DNA from 3 places in the Paenibacillus marchantiae genome. Region 2 is predicted to be linked to each of the others. Evidence: predicted binding sites of a transcription regulator. Region 2 holds the regulator's gene; each other region holds the start of a gene.
The links. Region 2 encodes NrdR, which represses ribonucleotide reductase genes. Its sites were predicted from a motif close to AACACNATATATNGTGTT; they were not measured.
Positions count from the first base shown of each region.

Region 1: a site for NrdR is predicted at 2,140-2,157, ahead of nrdI (class Ib ribonucleoside-diphosphate reductase assembly flavoprotein NrdI). Genes of this name have one in related genera too.
Region 3: a site for NrdR is predicted at 2,080-2,097, ahead of PTQ21_RS03035 (anaerobic ribonucleoside triphosphate reductase). Genes of this name have one in related genera too.

Region 1 covers NZ_CP118270.1:5,336,550-5,340,692, reverse strand. Annotated here, with positions in the region: gene nrdE (class 1b ribonucleoside-diphosphate reductase subunit alpha) at 1-1,753, opposite strand, end outside; gene nrdI (class Ib ribonucleoside-diphosphate reductase assembly flavoprotein NrdI) at 1,740-2,099, opposite strand; partial or broken gene PTQ21_RS31515 (helix-turn-helix transcriptional regulator) at 2,381-3,142, shown strand; gene PTQ21_RS31510 (ABC transporter substrate-binding protein) at 3,239-3,994, shown strand; gene PTQ21_RS23905 (ABC transporter substrate-binding protein) at 4,096-4,143, shown strand, end outside.
Region 2 covers NZ_CP118270.1:3,244,433-3,248,575, forward strand. Annotated here, with positions in the region: gene coaE (dephospho-CoA kinase) at 1-384, shown strand, start outside; gene PTQ21_RS14975 (lytic transglycosylase domain-containing protein) at 381-944, shown strand; gene PTQ21_RS14980 (alpha/beta-type small acid-soluble spore protein) at 1,052-1,273, opposite strand; gene nrdR (transcriptional regulator NrdR) at 1,389-1,856, shown strand; tRNA gene PTQ21_RS14990 (tRNA-Ala) at 2,042-2,117, shown strand; gene PTQ21_RS14995 (IPT/TIG domain-containing protein) at 2,802-4,143, shown strand, end outside.
Region 3 covers NZ_CP118270.1:647,192-651,334, forward strand. Annotated here, with positions in the region: gene PTQ21_RS03025 (LacI family DNA-binding transcriptional regulator) at 1-95, shown strand, start outside; gene PTQ21_RS03030 (hybrid sensor histidine kinase/response regulator) at 143-1,780, opposite strand; gene PTQ21_RS03035 (anaerobic ribonucleoside triphosphate reductase) at 2,155-4,116, shown strand; gene nrdG (anaerobic ribonucleoside-triphosphate reductase activating protein) at 4,113-4,143, shown strand, end outside.

The DNA of each region.
Region 1 (4,143 bases), 2.1 Mb from region 2:
TTGCGTTTTGGATATAAGAGATGCTGGCCGTTGGAGCAATAGCCATGCGATAGGCATGATAGAGACCATTTGTCATCACTTTAGACTTAAGCAGGTTCCAATCTTCAGGAGACGGAACAGCAATTCCGTTGAACAATACTTGTACTTTCGATGTGGTGGGACGGTAATCCGTAGTCACATAACGATCAAAATATACCCCAGTCGCATAGTCCGATTGCTCGAATCCATAGAACCGTTGACCCGTTTGCTCTGCAAACTCCATACTTTTCTCCAGAGAATGATAATTCATGGTCATAAAGAAGGTACGTACAAAATCCTTGGCCTCCGAGCTCTCATAAGCAATCCTGTTTTTGGCTAAGTAACCGTGCAGATTCATGGCACCCAAGCCAACGGAATGCATTTCGGAATTGGCTTTTGCCACACCGGGAGCATTGGCTACATGTGTCATGTCGCTGACGGAGGTTAGTGCGATCATTCCCTCATGAACGGATTCCTTGATCTTGCCACTCTCCATAACATTAACAATATTGAGGGAGGCCAGGTTGCAGCTGATATCTTTGCGAATAATATCCGGTTGACCATAGTCTGTAATTTCAGAAGTTTCTTGGAGCTGGAAGATCTCTGTGCAAAGGTTCGACATTTTGACTTGTCCTACGTTTTTCAAGGCATGTGCTTGATTGGCATTGGTTTTATTAATGATGTAGGGATAACCGGATTCAAGTTGAGTCATCGCTATTTTGGTCAGCATATCCCGTGCGCTGAGCGATTTTTTCTTCTTCACGCGGTCGTCAGCCAGCAAGGTATCATACATCACGTCCAGATCCATATCATCCAAATGTGTTCCATACGCCTTGTAGACACTATAAGGTGCGAAGAGGTACAGGGGCTCATTATCTTGAGCCAGCTTATAGAAACGATTAGGGACAATAAGTCCGATAGAGAGAGTTTTCAGCCGGATTTTCTCATCCGCATTAATCTTTTTGCTATCCAGCAGTTCCATAACGTCCCAACCGAAAATATTATAGTATGCTGCACCAGACCCCTTACGTTGACCCATCTGATCAGCGTAGGAGAAGCCGTCTTCCATCAGCTTGAGAACAGGCGTGATGCCTTTAGCAGCACCTTCAACCCCTTTAATGACTTCACCACGAGCACGCAACTTCGACAGGTTGACAGCCACTCCACCACCGATTTTGGATAACTGCATACAAGTGTTTAGTACATAGTTTATGGAGTTCAGTGAATCATCCATTTCAAGCAGGAAGCAAGAAACCAGTTCACCGCGCCGACTTTTTCCCGCATTTAGAAAAGTAGGGGTTGCCGGTTGAAGACGCTGTTCCATCATAGAACGAGACAGCAAACAAGCCGTATCAAAGTGTCCTTGACCCAGATGAAGTGCTACGGCTGCTACTCGATCCGCATATTGCTCAAGGTATGTTTTGCGGTCATATGTTCTCAATGCATAATCAGTATAGAATTTAGAAGCTGCCATATAGGAAGGAAAGTTATATTGATAGCCACGCGTAATTTCAAATACGGTTCTAACTTGGTCAGCTGTATAGGAAGCATAGAAATCCTCGTAATAATCATGATCAATCATGAATTTGACTTGATCATCAATGTTGGCAAATGCCATACTTTTATCTTTGATTTCTCTCATAAACTCCTCTACAGCCTCTTTATCCTTATGTAACTGGAAGAAGCCATCAGAGTCGCGCTTTAGCAGCATGTTATTTAATTCAATATGACGCAATGCGGCTCACCTCCTGTTCAAAATACTCCACATCTCTCTTGGAGCCCGATAATTCAAATTTACTAATAACCGGGACGTTATAAGATGCAGATATCAAATCTGCACTTTTGGCAAAACGCTCACCCCAGTTACGGTTACCGCTGGCGGCCACGCCAATCAGGTATGCAGAGTTTTTTTGCAAAAAAGAAGACACCTTATCAGGTATCTGTCCAAAACCTGTTGTATATGTCACAAGTACGTACGGTTCATCAATCGTCATTTGATTCTGAACCTGAACAGCCGGCAGTTGAAGCTTGGAAATAAACCTCTTAACATTCCCGGTTATAGAATCATACACAATTAGCACTATCATATCCTCCTTGACAAATGAAAGGTGATCAAAAACAAACACTATATATAGATCTATTTCTTAATTTTATATCAATATATAGCTTTGTCAAATGCTTATCGGTATCAATTTTGTGAAAAACCGGATGAATGGGCTCTATTACTAGGTTTAAAAAATTTGTGGCTTAGTAGATATCCATATTCGAAGACACGATATTTGGTGCATGAGAGAATTATGATTGACATTGAGAATTGTTATCATTTAGAATTTTGAAGAAGATTCGAAAAGAGGGATGCGCTATGATGACACATTTACAACAAAATCACCCAGAGGGTGAAGGACAGACAGCAGCAGATCTCGCATGGTATGGATTAAAGAACGTATTCAAGGATTCGGTCGACAAGGCCTATCGTTTGGTATACGAAGAAACACCAGATCATGTCATTCTTGTTGCTGCAAATCGTCACGGCAAAATCGTCATTGATGGCATACCGCATCCGTTCGTTCCAAATAGTGCCCATTTAGTATTACCAGGCCAACGGGTCGAGACCGTTTATTTAGCGGATGGAGAGCAGATCATATACCGGATTCATATCGGCATCATTCCATATGAAGGACAGAAGGTGTCCTCTGAGCATTTGTTGACGGAGCTTGGTAGGCCAATCACGTTTCCAGATGCACAGGTGCAGCAACTTTGCGAAAAAATCGTCTGTTACTGGCATACCGGTGATTCAACAGATCGTTTCGCAAGCCAAGCAGGTTTCCAGGACCTGCTGCATCTTCTGTTCAAGAAGCAGAACCAACACGAGAACGCACTCGAGAGAGCACGGAAATACATGCTGCATCACTATCAGGATACAATCACAGTCGACGACCTGGCCGATGAAGCGGGCATGAGCCGCTATTATTTCATGAGATCATTCAAAGAGAAGTTCGGTCAGAGTTCGATGGACTATCTGGCAGAGATTCGCACCAACGAGGCCAAACGTCTGATGGAAGCAGGACAACCACTGAAGGACATTGCTCTGTTGGCAGGTTTCAAGGACCAACACTATTTCAGCAGCCAATTCAAAAAGCAGGTGGGATTACCGCCTCGTACATATATTGCGAACAGGAAATGCAAAACAGCCGCGTACAGCTGGCCCAATATCGGGCATTTGCTGACCCTGCAAATCATCCCCTTCGCAGCGCCCATTGATCAGTTTTGGACAGATGATTACCGTCGGAAATATCGTTATGATGTCAAGGTAGCACTCAGCCACGACTATGATTTCAACCTCAAAGCATTGATGCGGGCCAGGCCAGACCGGATTGTTGCATTGGACGAGATGATCCCCGAAGAGGAGAAAGAGAAGCTGCGGCACATCGCACCGGTGTTGTTTCTAAGTTGGCACGGAGAGGATTGGCGGCAACATCTGCGGCGAACGGCCCGTTTTTTGGATCGGGAGAATGAAAGTGAAAGATGGCTTCTTCGATATGAGGAAAAGGTGGAAACGGTTCTTCATTATATTCCTCATTCGTTTCAACAAGGTAAGCTAATCGCATTAAGTGTGTCTCCCCGGGGCATTCAGATCTGGGGTAGAAGAGCAGGAACCGTATTTTATGACGATTTGAAGATTGCCGCGGCTTCGGGTGTGGATCAGATCGAATTTACCAGATACGTGGAAGCCGAACAGCTTGCTGCATTCGATGCGGACGTCATCATCGTTAGTGTTATGAAGGACCATCATTCCCTGATGGTGTGGGAGAGGCTTCAACATGCGGAAAGCTGGAAACAGCTGCATGCCGTACGAAACCGACAAGTCTATCTGACACAGGGAGGACATTGGTTAAGCGAACCGATCCTGGAACATACAGCCAATCGGCATGAACTTCTGCTTCAGGAAGTAAACTTGCTATTTAGTGCCCGGTAATGGGCGAAAGTAGACATCTTCTTCTATTTTCTTCGCTGAGGAACATCTGTATAATCATCATGTGATAATCATTCTCAATACAGAAATGCGGAGGGGAACTCATGTCTCACACAGAAAATAATGATCTCTTTAGAAGAGATCGTTCAAAA
Region 2 (4,143 bases):
GTTTTTCAGAATCCAGAGGAACGTAAGGCACTTGAGGCTATTACACATCCAGCGATCCGCAAGGAGATGCGCGAGCGCGCTGCTCTGTACGAGCTTGAACATCCGGACAAGCTGGTCGTATCGGATATTCCGTTATTGTACGAGTCAGGGCTGGAGGATGGCTTCGAAGAGGTGATGGTTGTTTACGTTCCGAGGTCAGTGCAGCTAGAACGACTGATGAGCCGGGATGGAATGACGGCAGAACAGGCAGATGCCCGTATAGACGTGCAGATGGATATTGAAGATAAGAAGCAGCGTGCTGACGTGCTTATCGATAACAGCGGCTTGTGGTCAGAGACGGAGCAGCAACTCATTTCATTTTTGCATCGTAAGGGCCTAATATGAGATTGCTGCGTAAGAAACGGGTACTGTTGTTGATGTTTGTGTCTTTTGTATTGGTGCTGTTCCTGAATACCAATTGGATGTCATGGTTCTATCCGATTCATTATAAGGAAGAGATTCGGGCCCAGTCTCAGAGTTATGAGGTTGATCCGTTTCTCATCGCTTCCATCATCAAGGTGGAGACCAATTTTAAGACAAGCAAGGAATCCAAGAGAGGTGCCATCGGATTAATGCAGCTGATGCCTGACACCGCGAACTGGATTATGGAGCAAGCCAAAATTCCGGGAACCTCATTGGAAGAATTGAAGCACGAGCCTGAAAGGAATATCCAGCTGGGCACCTGGTATCTACGTAATCTGTCAGATCAATTTGACGGGAATGAAGCGGCTATGATTGCTGCTTACAATGCAGGTCCAGGTAAAGTGAACTCATGGTTAAGGGATGGCGTATGGGACGGTTCATTCGAGACGGTCAAAGATATTCCGTTTGGTGAAACCCGGCACTATGTACAACGCGTCATTTATTATTATAATCAATATGTAAAGATCTATAATACGTTCTAAGTTAAGACACTTTGGATTCATGCTCTAAAATAAGTAGAAGCACCGAGCAGGCCGGTTGTTCACCGGCCGCTCCATGCTCCTCTGTGTACCGTATTACGATGCAGATATTATTGGTATTGACCTGCCAATTGCTGTTCTGCAATTGTTACCAGACGCTTCGTGATGTATCCACCGATCGAACCGTTCTCGTAAGAAGTCATGTTACCTTGGTATCCGTCTTGTGGGATGCTGATTCCGAGTTCTTGAGCAACTTCATATTTCAGTTGTTCGAGAGCTGCGGAAGCTTTAGTTACCACCAGGTTGTTGGAGTTACCATTGCTTTGTGCCATTGCTGTTCACCTCCTCGCGGTTGGTAAAAGTATTATGTGTCGGCAATACGATTTTCATAACTAAATGCATGCAGGCAATTTCTGGTAAAAAGTAAAACGTGGGAAGTGATCTGATTTGAAATGTCCTTATTGCGCCTACCTGGGCACAAAGGTGCTTGATTCAAGGCCGGCCAATGAATCGAAATCGATTCGTCGTCGTCGTGAGTGTGAGCAATGTAGCCGTCGATTTACAACTTTTGAAATGGTGGAAGAAACACCGCTGATCGTCATCAAGAAAGATGGCAGTCGTGAGGAATTTAGCCGGGACAAGATTCTCCGTGGCCTGATTCGGGCTTGTGAGAAACGTCCGGTCTCTGTGGAGACACTGGAAATGATGGTATCTGAGGCAGAGAAGTCTCTGCGAAATACAGCCGATGCAGAAGTAGAGAGCCGTCAGATTGGCGAACTGCTGATGGAACAGCTGTTTCCAGTGGATGAAGTAGCCTATGTGCGCTTTGCTTCGGTGTACCGTCAATTCAAAGACATCAATATGTTCATGAAAGAACTGAAATCTTTATTGTCCAAAGACAACAACGAGGATTAGTGAAACGGGTAAAAGGGGAAGAGCATTCTGGGGTTACCATCTGTGTGTTCCAGTAAAAAGGTTGTTCTTCTCCAATCACTTTAGCTTCAAGAAAAAGTTGTTGACAGCAAAAGCTGTATTTTATATGATATAGGAGTCGCCTGCGGAGCATTGCAGTGTTGGACAACTTGTTACATTCATAATTTGGGGCCTTAGCTCAGCTGGGAGAGCGCATCGCTGGCAGCGATGAGGTCAGGGGTTCGATCCCCCTAGGCTCCACCAAAATAGTAAATGCACGCAGTCCTTGGGAACTGCGTTTTTTTGTTTTTTATGGACATATTCTGATAGAACGAAGAAAGTGCGTTTCGCAAGAACATTCGATAATTTACTGAACGAAAAAACTCATAATGTTATATAATAGCAAATAACTGGACGGGCATTTTTTTACTACATAATTTGAATTCATAGTTTCTAAAAAGGGCTGTATCTCCCCAATTCGAAAAAAAGTAACCGAAGGTCGGTATAGACAATGACAAAACAAAATTCAAAAACTAACCGAAGGGATGAAACAAACAGACAGTACACGCCAGTATGAGCGTTTTTTGGCGGTTCGACTTCATTTCACAAATAAAGCCATATATACATTGCCCAAGCAAAACCGGTCGAGCAAAGAGCATTTCGTGAAATTACGTTTTCCTGATTGAAATGTAGTCCGCAATTGAACCCTGCTGATTTAATGAAACAAATTATTTTATCGCCAACCAGAGTCATTAATCAGCTCCAATTTTAATCTTAGTTCATCTTATATGGTTCGACGGTTAAGCCTTTTTTTCGTGTGAAAATTTGTTCAGAACGTTCTTTTCCGGTTGGAATATCGAAGTGAATCCTAACTTAGAGAGTGGGTAACAGGGTATGTATCAAACAAGAACAATAAGAAAGTTATTTGTGTGTGTAATCATTTTAAGTTTGCTGCCATTGTACTTATTTGAAAAGGCGTTTGCGGCCACTCCAACAGCCGTCATTTTTGTAGCTGATGATCATCTGGCTTCCGGAGAAACGTCACTGGTGAGGATTACCTTTTCAGAAGCGGTGACTGGGTTTGACCTTGCTGATTTGACCATAGGTAGCGGCACTCTTGGTGGATTAACAAATTATGACAATATTAACTATACCGCAACCCTCACGCCGCCCCTAAGCAATTTCAGCGGTCCATTCCATATTTCGCTCGATCACTCAGGTGTAACTGCCGCAGGCGTTGCGGGGAACGGAACCACCATATCAAACAATTACTTTGTTGACACAGTTGGGCCTTCCGTGACAAGCGTGGATGTTCCTGCCAATGGTACTTATGGTGCAGGAGAGGACTTGAATTTTACAGTGAACATGGACGAGGTCGTGTTTGTTACGGACACTCCAACAATCTCTATAGTTGTAGGAACAACAACTGTGTATGCAACCTATGCAGGCGGTTCGGGATCAAACGCGTTGCGATTCAGATATACTGTCCAAACCGGACTATCCGATAGTAACGGGATTACTATTGGAGCCTTGTCTCTAAATGGCGGATCAATTATGGATGAAGCAGGCAACGCTGCAGCATTAATGTTTAATAACGTGGGCAGTACGGCGAACGTGCTAGTCAATGCAATCGCGCCGACGATCACAAGTATGTCGCCGGCATCGGGTCCGACGTCAGGAGGAACGACCGTCACGTTGACCGGTACAAATCTGACCGGGGCAACCGCGGTGAAGTTTGGTGCAACGGCGGCGGCGTCCTATACCGTAAATTCGGCAACGTCAATCACGGCAACCGCCCCGGCGGGTAGTTTGGGAACTGTAGACGTAACGGTAACGACGTCGGGCGGGACTTCAGCGACATCGGCGGTGGATCAGTATACGTATATGTCCATGGCCGCGCCGACGATTGTAGGGTTGTCGCCGATATCAGGTCCGACGTCTGGAGGCACGACCGTCACGTTGACCGGTACGAATCTGACCGGGGCGACCGCGGTGAAGTTCGGTGCAACTTCGGCGTCCTATACCGTAAATTCGGCAACGTCAATCACTGCCATCGCTCCGGCGGGTAGTGCAGGAACCATAGACGTAACGGTAATGACATCAGGCGGTACATCGGCGACATCGGCAGCGGACCAATATACGTACCTTGCCGAACCGACGATTACCAGCATGTCGCCGACATCGGGTCCAACATCCGGAGGCACGATCGTCACATTGACCGGTACGAATCTGACCGATGCAACGGCGGTGAAGTTCGGTGCAACGGCGGCGGCGTCCTATACCGTGAACT
Region 3 (4,143 bases), 2.6 Mb from region 2:
CGATGAATACAAATGATTTTCAGGACAAACGTGTATTTAAAGTCGACTCGGAGCTGCTTGTTCGAGCTTCCTCTTCCTTCAAAATAACAACATAAAGCGCACCCGTAACAGGTGCGCCAGTTTAATATATGTTCACATATTCTTAATGCACAATGATGCTTAACGCATTCAACAAATCAGCCTGCTTCACCGGCTTGGTCAGGACCGCATCGAAGACTTCCGCTTCATGTGGATCGATATGCATGCCATACGGGATCAGAACAATGACCGGTGAATCTGTAACCAAGCGCTTCAGCTTGTGTACAAAATCCACAGCACCGCCCTCCAACAGTCCCATATCCACAACGGCCACATCAGGCTTAAAGCCCTCCTGAATCCAGTCGTACGCTTCGGTGGTAACTGAGGTCATATGCACATCCATCTCCCATCTGCGCATCAGGGAAGAGGCCCCTTGCAGAATGTCAGGGTCCTTCGCAAGCAGCACCTTTTTGCCCTTCAGTCGATGCTGAATATTGGCAAGCTGAGGCAGTTCCCAATGTCTGCGGAGCGGCAGGCAGATCTCGAATTCTGTCTCCTTGTCTCCCATGCCATGCACCTGAATACGGCCGTTCATTAGGATGGCAAGATTCTGGCTGACCGCCAAACCGAGATTGGTTCCTACCAGCTTCTGTGTACTTATATTTCCATCCAAATTGTTAAATGATCTAAGCTTATTGTCCGAAGACAACATACGTCCGGTGTACTTCACATGGAGTTGAAGCGTACCCGCCTCCTCTGCATCTCCACCAGCTACGGTTGCCGTAACCAATACCGAACCTGTCCGTGTTGAATCTAGAGCATACTGAATGACATGGGCCAATAGTTGCCCGATCTTGATCTCATCCCCGACGAAAACCTGGGACACATTCAGATCAAGGTTCAATCCCAGCTCAATGTTCTTGCTCAGCGCCAGTCCTGCATAGAGATAAACGGTATTCTCAATCGTGGCTACCAGATCAAATGGATCATCGTGTACAACCGTTTTGCCTGCGTCATTGACGTTAAAACTCATCATATTATTCAGCAGGGAGAGCAGAATGTTACCGCTGGTTTCAATCATATTCACATATTCTGCCTGCTCGTCCGACATATCTGGTGTACGCATCAGATCCGTTAATCCCAGAATGCCGTTCAGCGGATTACGTATTTCGTGGCTCATCAGCGACAGCATCTGCGTCTTGGTCATTGCCTCAGACTCCGCACGTTCCTTCTCTGCCTGCAACTGCTCTTGTAGTTGCTCCGAATCACTCAACTTCTGTTCCTGAACTTGCAGCGTATCTTCCAGATCCACAACATATCCGAGAAAAACGGCCATGGCTTGCAGTGTTTTCATATCCGTTTCACTGATCACATAATCAGGGTCATCCATCAGACAGATCGTGCCGAACGTTTCCCCGGATCTCCTCATAATGGGAATCCCCACAAAGAAACGATTGCCCAGTCCGCTTGTTACGTCCATTGATTTCGTAAGGGGATGTTCACATGTATCCGTGATGATCAGACTGCTGCCCTTATCTCTTAAGACCAGGCTGCAATATGACGCTTCAAATGGAAGTTCACTACCTTTGGCGATCAACTCTTCCTCGCGGTTAAAAGCTTCCATAATAACATTCGTCACGCCATCATTCGTGGCAACGAAAATGGTGTTCACCTTTAATATACCGCTTAATACATCTACAATATGGGATGCGGCTTCCTGTATATTTTCATAGAAGCCCCTTGTAATGCCTAACGTTCCCATGATTCACCCCTCTTGTTTTAGCTGCACTTCAAATCCGTATCCCACAGTATGATTCAATCGATTAACGAGGGATCAAATGTTCCAAAACAGCTGTCACAAACTATTCATATATGAAGTTTTCTATCCTTTTTTCAAGCATCGTCAACTGAACTTGCACGGTAAATAGAAATTATACGCTTACCCTCCAGCTTTGAAAACATTTATCATTCAGGGCTATAAATCATGACAGTTGATCAGCCTCTCCCATGTGATCATTATCACACCTAAATAACAATATATAGTTTATAAATGGATAAAGAAACTCTACATGTAGTGTTCAATGAATGGACATTATCCCTATACAATTTCAATTTCATTATTTAGGAGGAACTGATATGAACATGCTTGAGTATGCCTCTCCACCGGCATCTGATCTTCTATCTGACCTGGGAAGACGAATTATTGGTGCTGAAGATGCCGATACGCTGAGGGAGAATGCCAATCTGAACGGAGACTCGTTCAGCGGCAAGATGAGCAGGCTCGGTTCGGAGACCGCCAAGTGGCATGCTCTGCGTCATGTGCTGCCTAAGGAACTCGCTCTAGCTGTGGAGAACGGCGATCTGTATGTACACGATCTGGATCAGTATGCCCTTGGAACGACCAACTGTATCTTTATTCCGTTTGACCGACTGCTGGCCTCCGGATTCAATACCGGCAACGGTTCGGTTCGTACACCACAGACAATCATGTCTGCCATGGCACTGGTGGCCATTATTTTTCAATCCCAGCAAAACAGCCAGTACGGCGGTGTATCCGCCAATAAAATCGACTGGGATCTCGCACCTTATGTGAAGCGTTCGTTCCGTAAGCATTATCGGAAGGGGCAACGGCTGTTTGGGGAGATTGCCCCAATTGAGGATGAGCAACTGCATCTGGATAGCGATGAAGCAAAGGAGAAGTGTCCTCGAGCCTTTGCCTTTGCCTGTGAAGAAACGGAACTGGAGACCGAACAGGCTGCCGAATCTCTGATCCATAATTTGAACACCATGAGCAGTCGTGCTGGGGGACAGATTCCGTTCACTTCGCTGAACTACGGGCTGTGCACTTCAGCCGAAGGTCGACTCGTGTCCCGGTCGTTGCTGGAAGCGACCATTCGTGGACTCGGTAATGGAGAAACGCCCGTGTTCCCACAACATATTTTCCAGTGCAAGCAAGGAATTAACCAAGCTCAGAAAGATCCGAATTACGACTTGTTCCGGCTTGCTGTGACCTGCTCCTCACGGCGCATGTATCCGAACTTTGTCAATGTGGATGCTTCCTTCAACCTGCCCTATTATCAACCGGAAGATCCCGATACGATCATTGCGACGATGGGATGCCGGACACGCACACTGGCTGATCGCTTCGGACGCAATCGTCAGAGCGGCAAAGGCAATCTGTCCTTTAACACCATCAATCTGGTCAAGCTCGGCATTCGATATGGGATCTGCCAGGGAGCAAGAGCCATCGCTGACCGGGCTGGCTTCTATACGGCGCTGGAATCGGTCATGCACAATGCTACGGATGGACTGCTGCACCGGTATCGAATTCAGATGAACCAGCCTGCCAAAGCATCGGACTTCATGATGCGGGAAGGAGTATGGGAAGGTGGTGAACAATTGGCTCCGACTGAACCGGTCGCCGATCTGTTGAAACATGGTACGTTATCCCTTGGTTTTATCGGACTTGCTGAATGTATGACCGCTCTATATGGCCGTCACCATGGACAAGACCTCCATGTACATCGAGAAGCCTTGAATATCATTCATACGATGAGAGAATTCTGTGACCGGATGAGTGAGCAGCATAACCTGAATATCACCTTGTTCGCTACGCCCGCCGAGGGACTGTCCGGCAAATTCACCAAGATTGATCGTGAGCGATACGGCAGCATCGCGGGGGTCAATGACCGGGAATACTACACCAATTCATTTCACATTCCGGTCTATCATTCCCTTCCTGCCTATCGCAAGATTGAATTGGAAGCTCCCTTCCACTCACTATGTAATGCCGGAGCGATCTCTTATGTCGAACTCGACGGGAACGTAAGGGCCAATACCGCCGCTTTCCAACGAATCGTGCAATACGCGCTGGCCCAGGACATCGGGTATTTCTCCATTAATCATCCGATTGACCGCTGTCCGTCCTGTGGCTATGAGGGCGTTATTGGAGATGTATGTCCCGGATGTGAGGCTCATGAAAACCACGTGCATTTCCAGCGGCTGCGCCGGGTGACGGGATATCTGACCGGTGACTATAAAGTGCGCTTCAATGGGGCGAAGCAGGCCGAAGTGAGAGACCGGGTGAAACATCGGTGAATCTGTATGGTTACATTCCGGAATCGG